Regions from separate parts of the Citrobacter amalonaticus genome, predicted to be linked through region 3. Evidence: predicted binding sites of a transcription regulator. Region 3 holds the regulator's gene; each other region holds the start of a gene.
The links. Region 3 encodes Fur, which represses iron uptake genes when iron is present. Its sites were predicted from a motif close to ATAATAATGAGAACNACTATCAA; they were not measured.
Positions count from the first base shown of each region.

Region 1: the regulator Fur is predicted to act here: its motif matches at 1,721-1,743, upstream of AL479_RS18985 (TonB-dependent siderophore receptor).
Region 2: the regulator Fur is predicted to act here: its motif matches at 1,406-1,428, upstream of feoA (ferrous iron transporter A).

Region 1 covers NZ_CP014015.2:3,932,355-3,938,402, reverse strand. Annotated here, with positions in the region: gene ldtC (L,D-transpeptidase LdtC) at 1-377, shown strand, start outside; gene bhsA (multiple stress resistance protein BhsA) at 477-734, opposite strand; gene comR (TetR family copper-responsive transcriptional repressor ComR) at 978-1,613, shown strand; gene AL479_RS18985 (TonB-dependent siderophore receptor) at 1,845-4,031, shown strand; gene AL479_RS18980 (glycine zipper 2TM domain-containing protein) at 4,090-4,629, opposite strand; gene ndh (NADH-quinone dehydrogenase) at 4,815-6,048, opposite strand, start outside.
Region 2 covers NZ_CP014015.2:2,239,276-2,245,323, reverse strand. Annotated here, with positions in the region: gene AL479_RS10730 (Tex family protein) at 1-1,165, shown strand, start outside; gene feoA (ferrous iron transporter A) at 1,540-1,767, shown strand; gene feoB (Fe(2+) transporter permease subunit FeoB) at 1,786-4,107, shown strand; gene feoC ([Fe-S]-dependent transcriptional repressor FeoC) at 4,117-4,353, shown strand; partial or broken gene AL479_RS10705 (Rpn family recombination-promoting nuclease/putative transposase) at 4,567-5,028, shown strand; gene bioH (pimeloyl-ACP methyl ester esterase BioH) at 5,077-5,847, opposite strand; gene gntX (DNA utilization protein GntX) at 5,885-6,048, shown strand, end outside.
Region 3 covers NZ_CP014015.2:3,418,932-3,424,979, forward strand. Annotated here, with positions in the region: gene tcuA (FAD-dependent tricarballylate dehydrogenase TcuA) at 1-857, opposite strand, end outside; partial or broken gene tcuR (tricarballylate utilization LysR family transcriptional regulator TcuR) at 955-1,879, opposite strand; gene fur (ferric iron uptake transcriptional regulator) at 2,010-2,456, opposite strand; gene fldA (flavodoxin FldA) at 2,737-3,267, opposite strand; gene ybfE (LexA regulated protein) at 3,417-3,710, opposite strand; gene ybfF (esterase) at 3,839-4,612, opposite strand; gene seqA (replication initiation negative regulator SeqA) at 4,803-5,348, shown strand; gene pgm (phosphoglucomutase (alpha-D-glucose-1,6-bisphosphate-dependent)) at 5,372-6,048, shown strand, end outside.

The sequences.
Region 1 (6,048 bases), 510 kb from region 3:
TCTATCTGCTGCACGGCACCAACGCCGATTTCGGTATCGGCATGCGCGTCAGTTCCGGTTGTATCCGCCTGCGTGATGGCGATATTGAGACGCTGTTCAGACAGGTTACGCCGGGCACCAAAGTGAATATTATCAATACCCCGATCAAAGCCTCGGTTGAACCGGACGGGACGCGTCTGGTCGAAGTCCACCAGCCGCTGTCGAAGAATATTGATGATGACCCGCAGATTCTGCCTATCGTGCTGAACAGCACTCTGCAATCGTTTAAAGATTCCGCGCAGACAGACGCAGCGGTAATGCAGCATGTGATGGACGTTCGCTCCGGAATGCCGGTCGATGTCAGACGCCATCACGAGGTGGATCAGCAGTCGATGTAACGATTCCGGACATGAAAAAGCCCCGCTGAAATACATTCAGCGGGGCTTTTTTTATGTCGCGTTATTTTGCAGCAGCAGGCATCAATGAGGGGTTAATGCTTATTTATAAATGACCGCGGTACCGTGCAGGTTGTTCGGACCCGTCACTGAAGTAATGCGGAACGATTTCGCACCCATAGCATCCGCTTTCTGCGCCAGTTCGTCCTGCAGTGAACTCAGGTTAGTCCCTGCGTTCGCAGAGATGGTGCCGACTTTTTGCTGACCTGCAGGCGTGGACTGAACTTCTACAGCTGCGAAGCTTGCGAATGACAGTGAACTCAGAACAGCAGCAGCGATGAGGGTTTTTACGTTTTTCATAATAGTGACCTTTTGCAGATGATTGGGCGTCGTAAGCATTTACTTAACGATCGATAGGTAAATGATAGATGTGATCCAGGTCACACGTCAACCCATTTTTTATAACGATCGTTATATAAAATCAAAAGCGCTTATCTTTCATACAACTAAGCTGAAAATTTTTTTCTCGCGAATGCGCTGGAGCCTGTGCGGGTTTATTTTTATAATGGTTGTTCACTAAACCCATTAAGGTACGACGGCACCATGACAACTGAATCGACAAGTTGTGTTAAAAAAAGCCGTGGCCGACCAAAAGTGTTCGACAGGGAAGCCGCGCTTGATAAGGCCATGACACTCTTCTGGCAGCACGGTTATGAGGCAACATCGCTTTCTGACCTTGTTGAAGCGACGGGTGCGAAAGCGCCAACGCTGTATGCGGAATTCACCAATAAAGAGGGACTGTTCCGCGCGGTGCTGGACAGATACATCGCCCGCTTCGCGGCAAAACATGAAGCGCAGTTGTTCTGTGAGGAGAAAAGCGTTGAGGCGGCGCTGGAGGACTACTTCACCGCGGTGGCAACCTGTTTCACCAGCAAGGACACCCCCGCTGGCTGCTTTATGATCAACACTTCCGCGACGCTTGCCGCCGCATCACGCGACATTGCACATACCGTGAAATCGCGTCATGCGATGCAGGAACAGACCCTGACGCAATTTCTGCGTCAGCGGCAGGAGCGCGGCGAGATCCCCGCGCACTGCAATGTGCAAAACCTTGCCGAGTATCTGAGCTGTATTTTGCAGGGCATGTCTATCAGCGCTCGTGAAGGGGCCAGTTTCGACAAGCTGATGCAAATCACTCACACCACTCTGCGTCTGTGGCCTGAATTGCTTAAGGCCTGATCGTTTTCTCTGACCGGGAACCTTGTTTCCCGGTTCTTCTGCACCACAATTCCCGCACAATTATTAATGTTATCATTTAGTTAGATTCATTTTTTTGCAAAAATCTATTGATAATAGCAATTATTATCAGCAATATTCGCATTTGATTTTACATCTATTTCACAATGTAACAGCCGGCTACGACCGGTTAAATCCCTTCACCTGCACAGATATTTTCAGAAAGGAATGCGAATGAATAAGCGTCTTTGGGTCCTCAACCCGATCCTGTTAGCCCTGACTCTGCCCGCTGCGGCGGCGCAGACAGAAGAAGAAAACCTCATCGTCAGCGCCAACCGTAGCCAGAAAACCGTCGCCGAGATGGCACAGACCACTTGGGTGATTGAAGGCCAGGAGATTGAGCAACAGGTTCAGGGCGGCAAAGAGTTCAAAGACGTGCTGGCGCAACTGATTCCGGGCATCGACGTTAGCAGCCAGGGGCGTACCAACTACGGAATGAACATGCGTGGTCGCGCAATTGTCGTGCTGATCGACGGCGTACGCCTTAACTCATCGCGTACCGACAGCCGCCAACTGGATGCGATCGACCCGTTTAACATCGCACATATTGAGGTCATTTCAGGCGCCACGTCGCTGTATGGCGGCGGCAGTACCGGCGGCTTAATTAACATTGTCACCAAAAAGGGTCAGTCCGATCGCCAGGTAGAGCTCGAACTGGGCAGTAAATCCGGCTTTAACAACAGTAACGATCACGACGAGCGCGTTGCTGCGGCAGTTAGCGGTGGAACGGATCGCGCTTCTGGCCGACTGTCCGTCGCTTATCAGCGCTTTGGCGGCTGGTATGACGGTAACGGTGACGCCCTGATGCTCGACAACACGCAAACCGGTCTGCAGCACTCCGATCGGCTGGACGTGATGGGAACCGGCACCCTCGATATCGATGACAACCGCCAGATACAGTTGGTCACCCAATACTATAAGAGTCAGGGCGATGAAGATTACGGGCTATACCTGGGCGAAAACATGTCCGCCGTTACCGGTAGCGGCACCGCCAGCACCCGCAGCGGGCTTAGTTCAGACCGTATTCCAGGGACGGAACGTCATCTGATCAGCCTGCAATACTCCGACGCGGACTTCTTCGGCCAGAATCTGGTCAGCCAGATCTATTACCGCGATGAGTCGCTGAAGTTCTACCCCTTCCCGACGCTCAGCAAAGGTCAGGTGACCAGCTTCTCGGCTTCGCAGCAGGATACCGACCAGTTCGGCGCCAAAATCACCCTCAACAGCCAGCTGATGGATAACTGGGAGCTGACGTGGGGCGTCGATGCGGATCATGAAACCTTCGACTCCAATCAGAAGTTCTTCGATCTGGCCTGGTCTGTGCCGTCAGGCGGGATGGACAATCGCACGGCCTATACGACCGGACGTTATCCCGGCTACAGCATTACCAACTTCGCCCCGTTCCTGCAAAGCAGTTATGACATTAACGACATCTTCACCCTGAGCGGTGGCGTGCGCTATCAGTGGACGGAAAACCGGGTTGATGATTTCGTGGGTTACGCGCAGCAACAGGGTATTGCCAACGGTTTAGCGAGTTCTGCCGATGTCATTCCTGGCGGCAAAACCGATTACGACAACTTCTTGTTCAATGCCGGGCTCCTGGCGCATCTCACCGAACGCCAACAGGCATGGTTTAACTTCTCTCAGGGCGTTGAACTGCCGGATCCCGGAAAATACTACGGCAACGGCACTTACCAGTTGGTGGGCGATCATTACCAGCTCCAGCGCAGCGTAAACGTGGCGGATTCGCGTCTGGAAGGAATCAAGGTCAATTCGTATGAGCTGGGCTGGCGCTATACCGGCGATAATCTGCGTACCCAACTGGCGGCGTACTATTCGACGTCCGATAAGTCGATTGTGATTAACCGCAGCGATATGACGATCCGCGTGGAACCTGACGATCGCCGGATTTATGGCGTGGAAGGCGCGGCGGATTACTTCATTCCTGACAGCGACTGGAGTCTGGGTGCGAACTTTAACGTCCTGAAATCCGAAGTAAAACAGAACGGGAAATGGGAAAAATGGGACGTGACGCTGGCATCGCCGTCCAAAGCCACCGCCTGGGTCGGCTGGGCGCCCGAGCCGTGGTCGCTACGGGTTCAGACCCAACAATCGTTTGATCTCACCGATGCCAGCGGCAACAAGCTGGATGGCTATAACACCGTGGACTTTATCGGCAGCTATCAACTCCCGCTGGGCAAACTGACCTTTAGCATTGAAAACCTGCTGGATGAAGATTACACCACCCTGTGGGGACAGCGCGCACCATTGCTGTACAGCCCAACCTATGGCAGCCCATCGCTGTACGAATATAAGGGCCGGGGTCGTACCTTTGGTCTGAACTACGCCTTAACCTTCTGATAAAAAAAGCCCCTCAGCCTGAGCGAATGAGGGGCTAACTTGCAGAGTACCGCTTTTTTTACGCTTTGTTATTCAGAATCAACTGGCCGTTGTTATCCAGCGGGATCTGCGTGCCAGGATCTTTATCCATGCGAATCTTGCCCTGCTGGTCGCCAATCTTATAGGTGACGTCGTAACCGAGCATTTTTTCCGATTTGTCATAGACGGTTTTGCAGCGCTGCTGCGTGGAGGTATAGGTGTCGTTTTCCTGCATTGAGCCCTGGATCTGGTTACCGGCGTAACCGCCACCCAACGCCCCGACCACCGTTGCCACATCCTTACCTCGTCCGCCGCCGAACTGATGACCAATCACGCCACCGGCAACCGCGCCCAGCACCGAACCGGTAATGCGGTTCTCATCCTGGACGGGCTTGCGATGCGTCACTGTCACGTTGCGACACTCCTGTCGCGGCGTCTTAATCGTCTCTTTGATAGGTGTTGCAGACACCACCTGAGCATACTGTGGGCCACGATCAAACACGTTCAGACTGGCAACCGCCGCCACACCCAGCGCAGCAGCTACGCCAATCCCTATACCCGCCAACATCGATTTATTCACGGGAGATCCTCCTTCTTTGCTATTGGTTACAATTTTGCAACCAATGCAATAAGAAGCCCATCAGACTGCGGATGAAAATATCGTTGGCCGCCATTAAAACAGGATGATTCAGAGAACTCTGAAGGAAGAGGCCGAGCGGAGAAGGCGCTCAGCACCGCCAACGGGCGATGCTGAGTCAGGCGGGATTAATGCAGTTTCAGACGCGGGCGGATCACGCGGTTAATGCTGCCCACCAGCATCATCAGACCGGTTTTAAAATAGCCGTGCAGTGCGATCTGGTGCATACGGTACAGTGAGATGTAGACGAAACGAGCAATACGCCCTTCCACCATCATCGACCCTTTGGTCAGATTGCCCATCAGGCTGCCGACGGTCGAGAAGTTGGAGAGCGACACCAGCGAGCCGTGGTCTTTGTACTGATACGCTTTCAGCGGCTTACCGTTCATCTGCGCCAGAATATTGTTCATCGCACAGGTCGCCATCTGATGCGCAGCCTGAGCACGCGGCGGCACAAAGCCTCCTTCCGGACGCGCACAGGAGGCACAGTCGCCAATCGCGTACACATCAGGATCGCGGGTGGTTTGCAGCGTCGGTTCGACCACCAGTTGATTAATCCGGTTGGTCTCCAGGCCGCCAATCTCTTTCATAAAGTCCGGCGCTTTGATCCCCGCCGCCCAGACCATCAGATCGGCTTCAATATATTCACCGTCTTTGGTATGCAGGCCGCCCGCATCCGCGCTGGTCACCATCGTCTGGGTCAGTACGCGAACGCCGAGTTTCGTTAATTCGTTATGCGCCGCGGAAGAAATACGCGGCGGCAGTGCAGGCAGAATACGTTCACCGGCTTCCACCAGCGTCACGTTCAGCGCGTCGTTGGTCAGCCCTTTGTAGCCGTAGCTGTGCAGCTGTTTCACTGCGTTATGCAGTTCCGCCGACAGTTCTACGCCCGTCGCGCCGCCACCGACAATCGCAATATTCACCTTACCGTTCGCGCCCAGATTGGCGGAATACTTCAGGAACAGGTTCAGCATTTCCTGATGGAAACGACGCGCCTGATGCGGGTTATCAAGGAAGATACAGTGATCTTTCACACCCGGCGTGTTGAAGTCATTGGAGGTACTCCCCAGCGCCATCACCAGCGTGTCATAGGCAATTTTACGCTCAGGCACCAGCAGCTCGCCCTTCTCATCGCGCAGTTCCGCGATGGTGATGGTTTTCGCTTCGCGATCGATGTTCATCACCGAGCCCAACTGGAACTGGAAGCCGTGGTTACGGGCATGCGCCAGATAGCTCAGAGCGTCCACGCCTTCATCCAGCGAACCGGTCGCAACTTCGTGCAGCAAGGGTTTCCACAGGTGGCTGTGGTTTCTGTCAACCAGCGTAATTTTCGCTTTTTTCTTGCGACCCAGCTTGTGCCCC
Region 2 (6,048 bases), 1.2 Mb from region 3:
GATTGGTAACGGCACCGCCTCGCGTGAAACCGAACGCTTCTTCCTCGACGTACAGAAACAGTTCCCGAAAGTGACGGCGCAAAAAGTGATTGTCAGCGAAGCCGGAGCGTCAGTCTATTCCGCGTCAGAACTGGCGGCCCAGGAGTTCCCGGATCTCGACGTTTCACTGCGCGGCGCGGTCTCCATTGCGCGCCGTCTGCAGGATCCGCTCGCTGAGCTGGTGAAAATCGATCCGAAATCGATCGGCGTCGGTCAGTATCAGCATGACGTCAGCCAGACACAGTTAGCCCGTAAGCTGGATGCGGTGGTGGAAGACTGTGTGAACGCCGTCGGCGTTGATTTGAACACGGCATCGGTTCCGCTGTTAACCCGTGTAGCCGGTCTGACCCGCATGATGGCGCAGAATATCGTGGCCTGGCGCGATGAGAACGGGCAGTTCCAGAATCGTCAGCAACTGCTGAAAGTCAGCCGTCTGGGGCCGAAAGCCTTCGAACAGTGCGCAGGCTTCCTGCGTATTAACCACGGTGATAACCCGCTGGATGCTTCCACCGTTCACCCGGAAGCCTATCCGGTCGTGGAACGTATTCTGGCGGTAACCCAACAGGCGCTGAAAGACCTGATGGGCAACAGCAGCGAACTGCGCAATCTGAAAGCCGTCGATTTCACCGACGACAAGTTTGGTGTCCCGACCGTCAGCGACATCATCAAAGAGCTGGAGAAACCGGGTCGCGATCCGCGTCCGGAGTTCAAAACCGCGCAGTTTGCCGATGGCGTTGAAACCATGAACGATCTGCTGCCGGGGATGATTCTCGAGGGCGCCGTCACCAACGTCACCAACTTTGGCGCGTTTGTGGATATCGGCGTTCACCAGGATGGACTGGTCCACATCTCATCGCTGTCGAACAAGTTTGTCGACGATCCACACACGGTGGTGAAAGCAGGTGACATCGTGAAGGTGAAAGTGCTGGAAGTTGACCTACAGCGTAAGCGTATTGCCCTGACAATGCGCCTGGACGAACAGCCGGGTGAAACCAATGCCCGTCGCGGCGGCGGCAATGACCGTCCGGCAGCGAAAGCGGCAAAACCACGTACTCGTGAAGCGCAACCCGCCGGCAACAGCGCGATGATGGATGCGCTGGCGGCAGCAATGGGTAAAAAACGTTAAGTTTGGATCATGTGCCGGATGGCGGCGGAATCGCCCTATCCGGCCCGTTAACGCATTCATCTTCTCCATCACGTTATATTTATCACGCCATTAACAGATGAAACCTTAATTAAACATTAACAACGTTAATTTATTAAGAATTCAAATCATTTTACCTGCTGGTTATTATTTTTGAGCCATATCAAAAATGACGCAGATTATTATTCAAACCAACATTCCGTCACATTTAATCGGTTGAAGATAAAAACCATTCTCATTATCATTGTATTGTAGAATATTTAGTCTTTCCTTCGTTGGCTAATCATCTGGTCTCATGCCGCGCCCCTTTGCCCCATGAGGTAAACATCCAGTTAGCGAGAAATAAGTAGGCTCTTATGCAATTTACTCCAGATACTGCGTGGAAAATTACCGGTTTTGCCCGTGAAATAAGTCCTGCATACCGTCAGAAACTGCTTTCCCTCGGCATGCTCCCGGGTTCCTCATTTAACGTGGTGCGCGTCGCCCCCTTAGGCGATCCTGTTCATATTGAAACGCGTCGCGTTAGTCTGGTATTGCGTAAAAAAGACCTGGCATTATTAGAAGTGGAAGCGGTTTCCTGTTAATACAGTGAGTCAATAACGATGAAAAAATTAACCATTGGTTTAATTGGTAATCCAAATTCCGGCAAGACGACCCTATTTAACCAACTGACCGGTGCGCGCCAGCGCGTAGGCAACTGGGCCGGGGTCACCGTAGAACGTAAAGAGGGACAATTCACGACCACGGATCATCAGGTCACGCTGGTCGATCTGCCCGGCACGTATTCGCTCACTACCATCTCTTCGCAAACCTCTCTGGATGAGCAGATTGCCTGCCACTATATTCTGAGCGGCGACGCCGACCTGTTAATTAACGTGGTAGATGCCTCAAATCTTGAGCGTAACCTCTATCTGACGCTGCAACTGCTTGAGCTGGGCATTCCGTGCATTGTCGCGCTCAACATGCTCGACATTGCGGAAAAACAGAAAATCCGTATTGATATCGACGCCCTTTCAACCCGCCTTGGCTGCCCGGTCGTCCCGCTGGTTTCCACTCGTGGACGCGGTATCGAAGCGCTGAAGCTGGCGATTGACCGCCACAGCAAGAATGAAAACGTCGAACTGGTGCATTACGCCCAGCCGCTGCTGCGTGAGGCCGATAAACTGGCAAACGCAATGGCAAAAGAAATGCCGGTACAACAACGCCGCTGGCTCGGCCTGCAAATGCTGGAAGGGGATATCTACAGCCGGGCATACGCTGGTGACGCCGCTGCGCAGCTGGAGATTTCACTGGCGCATCTGAGCGACGAGATGGACGATCCGGCACTGCATATCGCCGATGCGCGTTACCAGTGCATTGCGGCGATCTGCGACGTGGTGAGCAACACCCTGACGGCAGAGCCCAGCCGCTTTACAACAGCGGTGGATAAAATCATCCTCAACCGTTTTCTCGGTCTGCCGATCTTCCTGTTTGTGATGTACCTGATGTTCCTGCTCGCCATTAACATTGGCGGCGCGCTGGCCCCGATTTTTGATGCTGGCTCTGTGGCGATCTTTATTCACGGTATCCAGTGGATCGGCTATACCCTTAACTTCCCGGACTGGCTGACCATCTTCCTCGCACAAGGGCTTGGCGGCGGGATTAACACTGTTCTGCCGCTGGTTCCGCAGATCGGCATGATGTACCTGTTCCTCTCGTTCCTCGAAGACTCCGGTTACATGGCGCGCGCAGCGTTTGTGATGGACCGTCTGATGCAGGCGCTGGGACTGCCGGGCAAATCATTCGTCCCGCTGATTGTCGGCTTTGGCTGCAACGTACCGTCGGTGATGGGGGCCCGTACCCTGGATGCGCCACGCGAGCGTCTGATGACCATCATGATGGCACCGTTCATGTCCTGTGGGGCGCGACTGGCGATTTTCGCCGTGTTTGCTGCGGCTTTCTTCGGGCAGAACGGCGCGCTGGCGGTGTTCTCCCTGTATGTGCTGGGCATTGTGATGGCAGTACTGACCGGTCTGATGCTCAAACACACGATCATGCGTGGCGAAGCCTCTCCGTTTGTTATGGAGCTTCCGGTTTATCACGTCCCGCATATCAAGAGCCTGATCATCCAGACCTGGCAGCGGCTGAAAGGATTTGTGCTGCGCGCCGGTAAAGTGATCGTCATTGTCAGCATCTTCCTGAGCGCGTTTAACAGCTTTTCGCTCAGCGGCAAGATTGTCGATAACATCAACGATTCGGCGCTGGCCTCCGTCAGTCGCGTCATCACCCCCATCTTCAAACCGATTGGCGTTCACGAAGACAACTGGCAGGCAACGGTCGGGCTGTTCACGGGCGCGATGGCGAAAGAAGTAGTGGTTGGTACGCTCAACACGCTCTATACCGCAGAAAACATTCAGGATGAGGAATTTAATCCGGCTGAATTTCATCTTGGCGATGAGTTGCTGAGCGCGCTGGATGAAACCTGGCAGAGCCTGAAAGACACCTTCAGCCTGAGCGTACTGGCGAACCCTATTGAAGCCAGCAAAGGCGACGGAGAAATGGCGACCGGCGCTATGGGCGTCATGGATGCGAAATTTGGCAGCGCGGCGGCTGCCTACAGTTACCTGATTTTCGTCCTGCTGTACGTTCCGTGCATCTCGGTAATGGGGGCAATTGCCCGTGAATCGAGCCGCGGCTGGATGGGCTTCTCCATTCTGTGGGGCCTGAACATTGCCTACTCGTTGTCAACCCTGTTCTACCAGGTTGCCAGCTACAGTGAGCATCCACGCTACAGTCTGGTCTGCATCCTGGCCGTGATCCTGTTTAACGTTGTGGTGCTGGGACTGCTACGTCGGGCGCGTAGCCGGGTGGATGTCAATCTGCTGGCCACGCGGAAAAACGCCAGCGACTGCTGCGCCAGTACAACCACCGGCGATTGCCACTAAGGTGTCACGATGGCTTCGCTAATCCAGGTTCGCGATTTACTGGCCCTGCGGGGGCGCATGGAGGCCGCGCAAATTAGCCATACATTGCATACGCCGCAGCCGATGATCGACGCCATGCTCAATCAACTGGAAATGATGGGTAAAGCCATGCGAATTCAGGAAGAGCCTGACGGCTGTCTCTCCGGAAGCTGCAAAAGTTGCCCGGAAGGCAAAGCCTGCCTGCGTGAATGGTGGGCGTTACGCTAGGTTGATACCGGATGGTGGGATAAACGCCGCCATCCGGTATTTTGCGTGCCCGGTTCCACAACACTCAATCACTTTCTGCAAGGCCACGATTTCCTCCCGCCCTCTTCGCACCGTTAACAACAGGGAGATGCTTTCCCGCCTCCTGCCCGCTAAAGTCACGCCATCTTTTATTCCGGTGAGGGATCGCCATGAGTACAGCCTCCAGCGCGACACCGCATGGCACTCCTCGAACTGGTGCAAAAGCATATCCGCAAGCGGGATCTACTGGGGTTAGTGGAAAAACTGGCGACCCTGCTTATTACAGGACACGCTAATGACAACCAACTAAAAGCTCTGTTTAATTATCTGTTGCAGGCGGGCGACACCGATCGCTTTCGCGATTTTATTCATGGCATGGCCGACCGATTACCCAAGCACAAGGAGAGATTGATGACTATCGCCGAAAGATTACGTCAGGAAGGGCATCACCGTGGTCTTCAGGAGGGCCATGTCAGTGGATTACAGGAAGGACTGGAAAGGGGTAAGGAAGAGGGGATGGAAAAGGGTTTGCAGCAGGGTAAACGTGAGGAAGCACTGCGCATCGCCGCCAGCATGCTGGCTGACGGCATTGACCGCCAGACCATCCTCAGAATCACCGGGCTTACCGCCGATGACGTCATCACGCTAAACCATTAATCTCAGGCCCGGAAGGTTCTTTCCCCTTCCCGGGCGCTTCTTTTCGCGTTACAGCCTCTGCTTCAGCGCCACCAGCGCCTGACAAAACGCATCAGGATGCGAAATAAACGGGGCATGCGCCGCCCTGGCAAAGATCAGCGATTCGCTCTCTGGCCATAGTGCATCAAGCAGTGGCACCACCTTGCGGGGAACCAACCCGTCCAGATAGCCATACAAACGCAGGAACGGTAATGTTAACGATGACAGTGACTCACGCAGATCAACCGTCCTGAGGATCTCCAGCCCACCGTTAAGCACATCTACCGGCGGCATCGGCAGCGCCAGCACGGTTTTCTTCAGCGCGCGGGCATCCTGACGCGCTGTTTCCGTCCCCATCGTTTGCAATGCCAGAAAGCGCTCCACCGTCCGCTGGAAGTCTTCGCTGAGCTGCTGTTGGAATCCCGCCAGGACATCTGGCTTAATCCCCGGCCATGCGTCATGTGCGCTGAAACAGGGTGATGACGCCACGGTTACCAGCGCCTGAACGCGTTCGGGATGGGTTAATGCCACCTGACTTGCTACCAATCCGCCAAGACTCCAGCCGAGCCAGATAGCGTTCTCTGGCGCCTGTTGCAACACGCGCTCCGCCATTTCCTCAAGTGCCATAGCCCCAAAACCCTGGCTGCGACCAAAGCCTGGTAAATCGACCAGATGCAGCGTGAAATGCGAGCTCAGTTCCTCGCTAATGCAATTCCACACTTCGGCGTTAAGTCCCCATCCGTGCAGCAGCACAAGATGACAATTTCCCTCTCCACGGGTCTGCCACCAGATGTCATTCATCAGTTACTGTTCTCTTTTCGCCAACAAGGATGAACCTATGCTAACAGTACCGGGATTATGCTGGCTATGCCGAATGCCGCTGACGCTGAGTCGTTGGGGGATCTGTTCTGTCTGCGAACGCGCTACGCGTCGGCACGTATCGCTCTGTCCACGATGCGGACTCCCCTCCGCGCATCCCACAATGGCCTGCGGTCGCTGCCT
Region 3 (6,048 bases):
GCATAACGTTTCGGCCAGAAATCTTCGCCTTCATCGTAAAAGCGTTCCGCATCCCGGTTGACTACCACGCCAAGTGAGACGCAATCCACGCGCGTGCAAATGCCGCCATCATACAGCGGGGCCCGGGCATCAATCGCCACACAGTGGGACTGGGATGGATCGCCGATGATGTCAGCCCCGGCGTCGATCATAAATTTGAGCAAGACGCCCTGATTAAAGCGGGTGCCGCGAATGAGGAAGTTATCGGCTGGCCATTCGCCGCGTGCGTTCTCTCCCCAGGCGTCACGCAGCCATTCGCGATTGGATTCAAATCCACCGGCGGCGAGTACGCAGGCTTTTGCCTCAATGCGCTCGTGACCTGCCAGGGCTGCGACGAAATCGCCATGATGCAATTCAAGCGCCTGCACCGGCGTGTTGTAGCGAATCTGTACCCCCAGCTTTTCTGCGCTGCGGTAATAAGCGTTCACGAGGGCTTTACCGCCGCCCATGAAAAAGGCATTGGTACGCGCGACGTGCAGCGCACCAGAGAGTGGGGGCTGAAAATTGACACCATGCTGGCGCATCCAGTCGCGACACTGTGAAGAGGTACGGATCACCAGGCGCGCCAACGCTTCATTGGTATTGCCTTCGGTGACACGCCAGAGATCCTGCCAGAACTCCTCTTCGGGATAACTCTCAACCAGCACATCCTGTGGCGCATCGTGCATACAGCGTAAATTGCGCGTGTGTTGGGAGTTGCCGCCGCGCCATTCCCGGGGCGCGGCCTCTAACAGCAACACGGAAGCTCCTGCCTCACGGGCGGTTAAGGCGGCACATAACGCGGCATTACCACCGCCAATCACCAGTACATCAACCATCGTCTACTCCATTACCATTTAACTATTTGTTAAATTTGTAATTGAAATGTATACGTACAGGTTGTATGGGCGCTATGGCGGGAAGCTAAAGACCTGTTTAGTGAGCGTAAAGGGTCGCACCCGGCCAACTGCCGGTTTCCACAAGTTCACGCATCACTTTTGTGAGTATCACGCGGGCTGCAAGACCGGCGGGGGTGAGTTCATCGTCAGACAGACTGACCAGAAAATTAGGGCGGCTGAGTATGGGATTATGGACGCCAATCACTCTCAGCGCTTCCCTCTCAAGATGCGAAATGGCAGCACCTGGTTGCAACGTGGCGCCAAGTCCGCTGCGAACGGCGCGCATCAGTAACGTCAGGCCATCAATTTCCGTGGCGATATCCACCTTCAGTCCGTGTTCCTGACAAATGGCCTCCAGTCGGCCGCGCAGTCCGTGGCCCAGGCTTGGCATGATCAGGGGAATATTCGCCAGTTGAGCAGGGGTTATGGTGTCATCCGGAATCGCCGCCAGCAGGTCATGCGTGCCAATCAGAAAAAGTCGCTCTTCGAGAACCGGCCTGGCGCTCCAGCGCAGGATCTTCTCTTTCTGAAAAACAACGGCCAGATCAATCTGACGGGTGTTGATCATCCGTTCCAGATTACCCGACAGGCTTTCCACCACATGCAGGCGAACGTCGGCGTAATGTTCCCGCATGGCATGAATAAACGGCATTCCCAGGACGGAGGCCGTGCTGGGGGCCATACCGACGCTGACGTGTCCGGACAGACGCGCATCGCGCGCGGCCAGAATAGCATCATCAGCATGACGCAACGCCAGCTGTGCCTGCGAGTAAAAGGCCAGACCGGCGGGTTGGCGTTACGCCACGCGAGGTTCGCTGCAACAGACGAATGGCGAGTTCGTTTTCCAGCCGCGTCATCTGCTGGCTGAGCGCGGAGACGCCGATGTCGAGATCGAGCGCCGCGCTGCCCATACTGCCGGTTTCCACAATACGGACAAAATAACGTAGCTGGCGAAGTTCCATTTCGATTCTCCGGACAAGGCAGGGGGAGATTTTACATTAAAGCAACATGCTGTCAGAAGAAAGCGCAGAGTGGCGAATGGCGCGCATAAAAAAAGCCAACCGACAGGTTGGCTTTTCAGAATAGTGCAAATTATTTCGCGTCGTGCGCGTGTTCGTCTTCGCGGCAATCGCCTTCAGCGCAGTGGCCGTACAGATAAAGGCTATGGTTCGTCAGACGAATGCCATGTTTTGCTGCGATCTCACGCTGGCGTGCTTCAATAGAATCATCACTGAATTCGATCACTTTGCCGCAATCGAGGCAAATAAGGTGATCGTGATGATGCTGCTGGGTCAGCTCAAAAACGGATTTGCCGCCTTCAAAATTGTGGCGGGTTACGATCCCGGCGTCATCAAACTGGTTCAGCACGCGATACACGGTCGCCAGACCAATTTCTTCACCCATGTCGATCAGTCGTTTATATAAATCTTCCGCACTGACGTGATGGTTTTCCGGTTCCTGAAGAACTTCCAGAATCTTTAAACGAGGAAGCGTTACTTTCAGGCCAGCCTTCTTTAATGCGGTATTGTTGTCAGTCATGCGGAATCTGTCCTGTTGCTAAACGATTCACTTCATACAAGAAGTGACAGAAATTGCACTCGAGATAATGCGTTTCATTATAGGACTGCCGTGTCTAAATGAAAACTGCAAGCCTCTGGCAAATGTTAATAAATAGTCGGTATTGCCTGGAAATGAGAGCGCCACCTAAAAACTCCCGCACATTGTACAGGGATGGGCAAGAAAGTTACAAATTTGTAGCAATTATTTTGATTGGTTCTGTCTATTGATGCGGCGCAAACATTGTCTGCGCCGCCGTACATCAGGCGTTGATGATCTCGTCGAGGTGCAGTTCTTCAGAAATCTGCTTCACCCATTTTTCCACGCGCTCGGCGGTCAGTTCCGGCTGACGGTCTTCGTCAATCGCCAGACCGACAAAATGGTCGTCATCCGCCAGACCTTTGGAGGCTTCAAAATGATAGCCTGCGGTCGGCCAGTGACCCACGATAGTTGCACCGCGCGGCTCAATGATATCGCGGATCGTGCCTAACGCGTCGCAGAAGTATTCTGCATAATCTTCCTGATCGCCGCAGCCGAACAGTGCGACCAGTTTGCCGTTAAAATCAATGTCTTCGAGGGTAGGGAAGAAGTCATCCCAGTCGCACTGCGCTTCACCGTAGTACCAGGTTGGAATGCCAAGCAGCAGAATGTCGTAGCCTTCGAGATCTTCTTTGCTGCTTTTTGCAATGTCATGCACATCGGCAACGTCTTTACCAAGCTGTTTTTGAATCATTTTTGCGATATTTTCGGTGTTCCCGGTGTCGCTGCCGAAAAAGATGCCAGTGATTGCCATGAGTAAAGTAACCTCTTGAAACTTATTGAAATGGTGGTGGCGAATTGCCCACAGATAAGGGCAATCATAGCAGAACAGTCAGGTATGCGGAAATAGCAAACGCATACGAGTGCACTCCATGCTACATGAAAGTGGGAAATGGGATGATTTCAGGCAAGATCCTGGCCGCGTAGTGCCGCCAGTTGGGCCATCAATATCTCTTCGATCAGTTCACTGCGGCTCATCTCTCGGGATTCCGCCAGCTCATTCAACGCATCAACCGCTTCCGCGTTGAGTTTGAGTTCGACACGCTTAAGACCGCGAACTTTGTCGCGTTTGAGTTGATTACGCTTATTAATGCGCAGCTGTTCATCGCGCGAAAGCGGATTGGTTTTCGGTCGTCCCGGGCGACGCTCGTGCGCGAACAGATCTAGTGTCGTACGGTCCGTTTGTTCTTTGGCCATGATATTGGTGACTTCGGGGAAACAATCAGCCAGGCCTCTGCCCGGATGGATAGCGCGCCATCATACATCAGCGAATGAGGCGCGCCAACGTTCGCACGCGTAATCGCGCACGGACGCTGAGTTTTTAATCAGTTAGCCGTTTCATTAAGATAACGACGGATGGCGCGCAGCACCGCCTCCGGTTTTTCGGCATGCACCCAGTGACCGGCTCCGGCAATGACGTGCGCACGCGCCTGCGGGAACTGCGCCAGTAAATCGGCGCGATATGCTTCGGTGACATAAGGGGAGTTGCCGCCGGGAATAAACAGTGCCGGATGATCCCAGGCCGGTATTGTCTCCCAGCCGACGATATGCGGATACTGCTCCCACAGCACCGGCACGTTGAAGCGCCATTCGCCGTCAACGAACGATTTCAGCAAAAACTGAATCACACCTTCTTCATTAAGATGTTCGCGCATGATTGCAGCCGCCTGCTGACGGGTCTTTGCCGGCGATGCCGTCACCGCGTTGATGGCGGTGAAAATTTCGTCATGGCGACGGACGTGGTAATCCACCGGGGCAATATCGATCGCCACTAAACGGGCGATGCGTTCCGGGGCCAGCGCGCTGAGCGCCATCACCGCTTTTCCCCCCATCGAATGACCAATAAAGGTGGCTTTTTCGATGTGTTGCGCATTCAGCGTATCTAACAGATCCTGCGCCATTGCCGGGTAGTTCATCACCGGGTCGCGCGGAGAAAGGCCGTGATTACGCATATCGACCTGAATGATGTCATGGTCGTTCACCAGGTCACGAGCCAGCACGCCCAGATTGTCCAGGCTGCCAAATAAACCGTGAACCAGTACGATGGGATAATTATTGTGCAGGTTTTGTGCGGATTGCGCTCGGATATTCAATTTCATGGCAAAGTTCTTTTTTTCGCTCTGTCGGGTTAGGGTATTATGTTGACCATTCTGCCACTGGGCTGCAACCACTTCGGTTTTCTCCGAGTTTTTTGTTCAGCCGGGTTTGACGCTATTCGCTGTTGGGATTTGCCCCTATACTCCCAACGATTTGTATTTCAGATCAGATAAGACACCGCACTGGATTAAGATGAAAACGATTGAAGTTGATGATGAACTCTACAGCTATATTGCCAGCCACACGAAGCATATCGGCGAGAGCGCATCCGAGATTTTACGGCGTATGTTGAAGTTTTCCGCCGCATCACAGCCCGTCACGCCAGTGACAAAAGAGGTTCGCGTCGCGCAGCCGGTTGTTGCCGAGGCGAAACCCGTCAATCTTGTCAAAGATAAAGTGCGCGCTATGCGTGAACTGCTTCTGTCCGATGAATATGCCGAACAGAAGAAGGCCGTTAACCGCTTTATGCTGGTGCTGACTACACTCTATACACTGGATCAACACGCGTTTGCTGAGGCAACGGAATCGTTGCATGGCCGTACGCGTGTCTACTTCGCGGCTGATGAACAGACGCTACTGAAAAACGGTAACCAGACCAAACCCAAACACGTGCCCGGCACGCCGTATTGGGTGATCACCAACACCAACACCGGCCGTAAATGCAGCATGATTGAGCACATCATGCAGTCAATGCAATTCCCGGCGGAATTGATTGAAAAGGTTTGCGGAACAATTTAATCCATGCAGAGAAGGACCAGGCAATGGCAATCCACGACCGCGCAGGCAAACCTGCGCAACAGAGTGATTTGATTAACGTCGCGCAACTGACGTCACAATACTATGTACTGAAGCCCGCAAAAGGAAATGCGGAACACGCGGTGAAGTTCGGCACCTCCGGACACCGTGGCAGTGCAGGCCGTCATAGCTTCAACGAGCCCCATATTCTGGCGATTGCGCAGGCTATCGCGGAAGAACGTGCAAAAAATGGCATTACGGGTCCGTGCTACGTGGGGAAAGATACTCACGCACTGTCTGAACCGGCGTTTATCTCCGTGCTGGAAGTGCTCGCAGCGAACGGTGTCGACGTGATTGTTCAGGAGAACAACGGTTTTACCCCCACGCCCGCGGTGTCGAATGCCATTCTGGTCCACAACAAAAAAGGCGGTCCGCTGGCTGACGGTATTGTGATTACGCCGTCCCACAACCCGCCGGAAGATGGTGGCATTAAATACAACCCGCCTAACGGTGGCCCGGCAGATACCAACGTCACGAAAGTGGTGGAAGATCGCGCGAATGCGCTGTTGGCTGACGATCTGAAAGGCGTGAAGCGTATTTCTCTGGATGCGGCGCTGGCGTCCGGTCATGTCAAAGAGCAGGACCTGGTACAGCCGTTCGTTGAGGGGCTGGCGGATATCGTCGATATGGCGGCGATCCAGAA